Regions from separate parts of the Arthrobacter sp. NPDC058288 genome, predicted to be linked through region 2. Evidence: riboswitches for the same ligand, from Rfam matches in the RefSeq annotation. Region 2 holds a riboswitch; the other holds the start of a gene.
What was found. Region 2 has a riboswitch for glycine ahead of gcvP (aminomethyl-transferring glycine dehydrogenase). Riboswitches for the same ligand answer to the same signal wherever they lie in the genome.

Region 1 (3,407 bases), on a different contig from region 2:
TCTTCTGGGCCTTTGGGGCCTTCGACCCGGAACTCTTCGAGGACGGGGCGGCACCTGCCGGAAACCACTCACCACACTTCGCCCCGGACGCGCGGGCCGCCGTGGCGGGGGGAACGGCTGCCGCGCTCTCCGGAGTGCTAGCCTATCTGGGCCGGAACTGAGCTACCCGCGGAACGGTACCGGGGCGGCCAGCCCGCTTCTCCGGTACCGTTCAGCGGACGCCGCCTGCCGGCGTCGTACCTCCCTGCCGCACTGAAAGGAGCCGGAACATGGAACAGCTTGATGCCCTGGACCGGCAGATCGTAGCCGCGCTGGTGCGTAATGGCCGCGCCCCCTGGCGCCTGATCGCCGATGTCCTGGGGCAGCAGGAACGCACCGTGGCCCGCCGCGGCAATAAGCTGCTCGAGTCCGGGGTGGTGCGCACCAACTCGTTCATCAACCCCTCCTCCGTCAGTGCGCGCTCTGCCTTCCTGCTCCGCGTGACGGCAGCCCCCCGGGACCTCCGCGGAGTGTGCACATGGCTTGCCTCGCTTGAAGAGTCCTCATGGGTCAGTGCGTTGTCCGGCACGAACGAGGCTGTGGCCGAGCTGTTCCTGTCCCCGGACGAACTGGGCGACCTCCTCTACAACCGCCTGGCCGCCGTGGACGGCGTCCTATCCTTCGCCATGACACCGCTCCTGGAATACTTCCGGACGCCCAGCGGCTGGAAGCCGGACGTCCTGGACCAAGAGCAGTACGCAGCGCTCCATCGCGACGAGGACGGCCAGCTGGCAGGGATCCGCAGCGGGCTCCCCGGGGCGCCCCTTGATGAAACCAACCTGGCGCTGGCGGAGCTCCTCCACCGCAACGGCAGATCCACCGTGGACGAGCTGGCATCGGAGCTGTCCATCTCCAAGGCGACAGTCAGCCGGCGGCTCGAAGCGATGACCAGCTCCGGTGCGCTGTTCATCAGGGCGGTGGTGGATCCCGCCGTGCTGGGGCTTCCGGTTGAATCCCTCATCACCGTGACCCGCACCGGAACAGCGGGACCGGGAAACTACCTGGCCGGCCTGGCCGCCACACGCTGGGCTGCCGCCTCCGGCGAGGACGTCCTGGCGCAAGTGGCGGTGGAAAGCCTGGAGGAGCTGCGGCTGCTGCTGGAGGGCCTCCGCGGGGTGGGCGGGGTGACGTCCGTACGGTCCTCCATCTACGCCGAAATCTTCAAGCGCAGCACCGTGAGGTACCGCGACGGCGTTCCGGAACAGCCGGTGCGGGAAGAACACCCCGTGTGAAGTAACTCTGTTGCATGTTGTTCTGGCAGCGGCTAGTGTGTGAGCCGTGTCACCGACAAGTGATACACGCTTTTGATCTGCGGCGGGAGAGTCCTGCCGGTACGTTCAGCAGGCGCCGTAGGAGCAAATCCTCCCCAGGAATCTCTCAGGCCCACGTACCGCCGCGGCGAGGCAACTCTGGAAAGTAGTCCGGTTACCGGGCTCACCGACGGTGCAAGCGGTTCCTGTAAATAGCAGGGTCCGCGGAAACTCTCAGGTCAGATACAGAGCGGGGAGAAACCCGAATCATCGTGGCGCCCTGCGCCACCTGAATTATGGAGTTCCCCGTGACCCTTACGCCATCCCTCCCGTCCAAGGCCGCTGCCCTGCCGCGCCCGGGCAACTGAGGAATCCCGGCTATGGCTGTTGGTGTCTTTGATCTTTTTTCCATTGGGATTGGGCCTTCGAGTTCGCACACGGTGGGTCCGATGCGGGCTGCCGCGGTGTTCGCTGAGGAGCTTCGGGCCTCCGGTGCCCTGGAGGAGGTGGCGGGGTTGCGGGTGGATTTGTATGGCTCCCTTGCTGCGACGGGTCACGGTCACGGGACGATGACGGCGATCCTGCTGGGGTTGGAGGGGTACCACCCGGAGAAGATCCTCCCCGCGGAGGTGGAGGAGCGGCTCGCGGCGATCGCGGAGACCGGGACCCTGGAGCTGGCCGGTGCGGTTTCGCTGCCGTACGGGGTGAAGGACATGGTGCTGCGGCCGTTGACGATCCTGCCGCGGCATACGAACGGGATGACGTTCACCGTCACGGATGCCGGCGGGGGAGTCCTGCACCAGGCGACGTTCTTCTCCGTGGGGGGCGGCTTCATTGTCCGCGAGGGCGAGGAAGAGGCGGCGCTGAAGGAGCTGGACGAGTCGAAGAAGGAGCTGCCGCTGCCGTTCCGGACCGCGGCGGAGCTGCTGGGCCGGTGCCAGTCCAAGGGCCTGTCCATCGGGGAGATCATGTTCGTCAACGAACGGGCCTCCCGCTCGGAGCAGGAGATCCGCGAGGGCCTGCTGCACATCTATTCGGTGATGGAGGAGTGCGTCGCGGTGTCCCTGAAGCGGGAGGGGTTGCTGCCGGGCGGGCTGAAGGTCCGCCGTCGGGCGCCGGACTGGCACGAACGCCTGTTGAAGGAGAACCGCGGCCAGGACCCCGCCTACCGGGATCCGAAGTATTGGCAGGAGTGGGTGAACCTGATCGCGCTGGCGGTGAACGAGGAGAACGCCTCGGGCGGGCGGGTGGTGACGGCGCCGACGAACGGGGCGGCCGGGATCATCCCGGCGGTGTTGTATTACGCGCTGCATTTCGCGCCGGGGATGGATGTGGCCACGCAGCAGGACCGGGATGATGTGGTGGTGAAGTTCCTGCTGACCGCCGCGGCTATCGGGGTGCTCTACAAGGAGCAGGCCTCCATTTCGGGGGCTGAGGTGGGCTGCCAGGGTGAGGTGGGGTCGGCGTCGTCGATGGCGGCCGCGGGCCTGGCCGAAGTCATGGGCGGGACTCCGGCGCAGGTGGAGAATGCCGCGGAGATCGCGATGGAGCACAACCTGGGGCTGACGTGTGATCCGATCGGCGGGCTGGTGCAGATCCCGTGCATTGAGCGGAACGCGATCGCGGCGGCGAAGGCCATCAACGCCGCGAAGATGGCGTTGTGGGGTGACGGCACGCACCGGGTGTCCCTGGACGAGGTGATCGTGACCATGCGAGAAACCGGCAGGGACATGTCCTCCAAGTACAAGGAAACCGCGATGGGCGGCCTCGCCGTCAACGTCGTCGAATGCTAAAGGAAAAAAGAGAACTATGACACTGGCACCAGAAGGCCGGAAGATGCTGCGTATTGAGCAGCGCAATGCGGCTACACCGGTGGAGCGTAAACCGGAGTGGATCAAGGCCAAGGTCCAGATGGGCCCGGAGTTCGTCCAGCTCAAGAACCTGGTGAAGAAGGAAGGCCTGCACACCGTCTGTGAGGAGGCCGGCTGCCCGAACATCTTCGAGTGCTGGGAAGACAAGGAAGCCACGTTCCTGATCGGCGGGTCCGAGTGCACCCGGCGTTGTGACTTCTGCCAGATCGATACCGGCAAGCCCTCCCCGGTGGACATGTTCGAACCC
Region 2 (3,407 bases):
CCAGGCCCTCGATCAGTTCACGCCAGCCCTCGGTCTGGGAGTCCGGGGCAAAGGGGTGGATGGAGGCGAATTCCGGCCAGGAGATGGCTTCCATCTCCGCAGTGGCGTTCAGCTTCATGGTGCAGGAGCCCAGCGGGATCATGGTGCGGTCCAGCGCGAGGTCGCGGTCCGAGAGCTTGCGGATGTAACGCAGGAGCTGGGTTTCCGAGCGGTGCGTGTTGAAGACCGGGTGCTGCAGGTACTCCGAGGAACGCTCGACGGCGGCCTCGAGGGCGAATCCTGCGTCGCCGTCGGCAACCTCGGCGCCGAAGACGGCGGCAACGGCGGCGACGGTTTCCGGCGTCGTGGTTTCATCAGTGGAGATGCCGACGGTGTCGGCATCGATGCCGCGCAGGTTGATGCCCCTGGCTTCGGCGGCGGCGACGATGTCAGCGGCCTTGCCCGGGACGCGGACGGTGATGGTGTCGAAAAAGCTGCCGTGCAGGACCTCGAGGCCGGCGCCCTGCAGGGACGCTGCCAGGGTGCGGGCGTTGCTGTGGACAGCCTCGGCGATGGCCTTCAGTCCGTCGGGGCCGTGGTAGACGGCGTACATCGAGGAGACGATGGCCAGCAGGGCCTGGGCGGTGCAGATGTTGGACGTGGCCTTTTCGCGGCGGATGTGCTGCTCGCGGGTCTGCAGGGCCAGGCGGTAGGCAGGGGTGCCGGCGTTGTCCTTAGACACACCCACCAAGCGGCCGGGCATGGAACGCTCAAGACCCTTCTGCACGGCCATGTACGCGGCGTGCGGGCCGCCGAAGAACAGCGGCACACCCAGGCGCTGGGTGGAGCCGACGGCGATGTCCGCACCCTGCTCACCCGGAGGGGTAATCAGGGTCAGCGAGAGCAGGTCGGCCGCAACGGTGACCAGCGCGCCGCGCTCCTTCGCGGCGGCGATAACGGCGGCGTGGTCGAAGACCCGGCCGGAAACGCCCGGCTGCTGCAGCACGATGCCGTTGATGACGCCGTCGGGAAGCCCCTTGGAGAGGTCCGCCACCTCAACCTCGAAGCCGAGCGCCTCGGCACGGCCCTTGACGATGGCGATGGTCTGCGGCAGGACATCGGCGTCCAGGACCGTCTTGCCGTCGTGGGCGGCCTTGTTCTTGTTGGCACGCCGCATCATCAGGACTGCTTCAGCCACAGCGGTGGCTTCGTCCAGCAGGGAGGCGTTGGCGATGGGCAGGCCCACAAGGTCCTGGACCATGGTCTGGAAGTTCAGCAGTGCCTCAAGGCGGCCCTGGGAGATCTCGGGCTGGTACGGGGTGTACGCGGTGTACCAGGCCGGGGATTCGAGGATATTGCGGCGGATCACTGCCGGGGTCACCGTGTCGTAGTAGCCCTGGCCGATCATCTGTACTGCTGTTTTGTTCTTGGCAGCCAGCTTGCGCAGCTCGGCCAGTACCTCGACCTCGCTCAGGGCGTCCTGCAACGTCAGGGCGACTTCCTGGCGGATGTCCTTGGGGACCGCGGTGTCTACCAGCGAGTCCACGGTGTCGTAGCCGACGGACTTGAGCATGGTGTCGATGTCGGCCTGGCGGCGGGCGCCAATATGCCGGTCGACGAAGGTGGTGGAGGCTGAACTAACCGTCACGAAGGAACTCCATTACTAATGGCGGCGCAGGGTACGCCGCAGTGGTCCGGGTTCCTCCCCGCTCTGTATTGGACCTGAGAGTTTCCGCAGGACCGTGCTCTCGCACAGCTCCGCTTGCACCGTCGGTGAGCATGGCGTCCTGGCTTGTTGCCTCCAACAGGGTTGGGACACAAACGGACAGCATGCTGCTTTCCAGAGTTGCCTTGCCGCGGCGGTACATGGGCCTGAGAGATTCCTGGGGAGGGTTTGCTCCTACGGCGCCTGCTTGTACCTACTTGCAGAACTCTCCCGCCGCAGATCAAAGGCATATTTAGTTAGCGGTGACAACAGTCACAGCGTCAATTGTCCTACGTGTAGGTCCAGTCTGCAAACTCCACGGCCAGTCCGATGCCGCGTTACGGCCCGGGTCGCGGGGGTACCGGAAGACAGACCCCCGCCCTCGTGGCGCCGTCAGCCGCGAAGGCGTTCGACGGCGGCCAGCAGGCTGTCGACGTCGCCGCTCATTTCGGACGGGGCGGCGCCGGGTCCGCTGGCCAGCATGGCATTGAAGTAGAGGCCGTCACCCATGTACAGCACGGCCTTGGCCATGGCCGGGCCGACGTCTCCGGCCAGAAGCTCCAGCCAGCTTCCCTGGACGGCCGCGAAACGATGCAGCGTTTCCTGGTGCGCGACTTCGGCGAGCCGGGTGGCCGCCACAAAGACCCGGTCCAGCGGAGTGTCTGCCCAGAGCGAGGACTTAATGAAGTAGACCGCGGCCCCCTCCGGAGCTTTGGCCATGACGTCCAAATCCCCAGCAACCAGCCGGTCCATGCGCTCGAGCAGGGCGGAAATCATGGCTTCCTTGTTCGGGAAGTGATACAGGAGCCCTCCCTTGGAAACCCCTGCCCGCCGGGCCACGGCATCCAGCGTGGCGGCGCGTTCACCCACCTCGATCAGCAGGGATTCAAAGGCGTCGAGCACAGCCTCGCGGGCAACGGGTTTTCTGGCCATGGTTCCTATCATGCCCGGTGGCCCGGGATCATTTCTTAACTATACCGTCCAGACGGTACAGTTATATTCATGGGAAACTCGCAGTCACCTTCGACGCCGGCCACGCAGCGCCTCACTTCCGCAGCGCCCGCCGCTGTCGGCAGCCGCTCCCCGATTCCGAAGCCGGGGCGCGACTGGCTGGCCCTGGCGCTTTTGATGTTCCCGGTTCTCCTGGTCGCCGTGGACAACACTGCGCTGACTTTCGCGCTGCCCGCCATTGCCGGCAGCCTTGAGCCCACCGGCGTTCAGCTGCTGTGGATCGTTGACGCGTATCCCCTGGTCCTTGCCGGCCTCCTGGTTGCCATGGGAAGTTTCGGCGACAGGATCGGCCGCCGCCGGCTCCTGCTGATCGGAAGCACCGGTTTCGCCGCGGTGTCGGCGGCCACTGCTTTCGCCCCCAGCGCAGAATGGCTGATCGCCGGCCGCGCAGCACTCGGATTCTTCGGTGCGATGCTCATGCCGTCCACCTTGTCCCTGATCCGCAACATCTTTCCGGATCCCAACCGGCGCAGGCTGGCTGTCGCCATATGGGCGGCGGGGTTCTCGGGCGGCGCCGCACTGGGGCCGATTTTTGGCGGCTGGCTCGTGGAGCACTACTGGTGGGGCGCAATCCTGCTGGTGTCCGTGCCCATCATGCTGCCCATCCTGCTGCTTGGCCCGGCCCTGATTCCCGAGTCCAGGGACCCCCGGCCAGGAGCGGTGGATGGTGCCAGCATCGCCCTGTCGCTGCTGACAATGGTTCCGCTGGTCT

Region 1: linked by a shared signal. The riboswitch ahead of ACFVWT_RS10035 (L-serine ammonia-lyase) and the one ahead of gcvP (aminomethyl-transferring glycine dehydrogenase) in region 2 are both predicted to bind glycine.

What each region holds. Positions count from the first base shown of each region.
Region 1 is NZ_JBHVYH010000002.1:271,602-275,008, forward strand. Features, by position in the region: gene ACFVWT_RS10025 (amidohydrolase) at 1-161, shown strand, start outside; gene ACFVWT_RS10030 (Lrp/AsnC family transcriptional regulator) at 270-1,271, shown strand; glycine riboswitch at 1,345-1,442, shown strand; gene ACFVWT_RS10035 (L-serine ammonia-lyase) at 1,670-3,082, shown strand; gene lipA (lipoyl synthase) at 3,099-3,407, shown strand, end outside.
Region 2 is NZ_JBHVYH010000004.1:27,961-31,367, reverse strand. Features, by position in the region: gene gcvP (aminomethyl-transferring glycine dehydrogenase) at 1-1,627, opposite strand, end outside; glycine riboswitch at 1,830-1,928, opposite strand; gene ACFVWT_RS12800 (TetR/AcrR family transcriptional regulator) at 2,078-2,617, opposite strand; gene ACFVWT_RS12795 (MFS transporter) at 2,687-3,407, shown strand, end outside.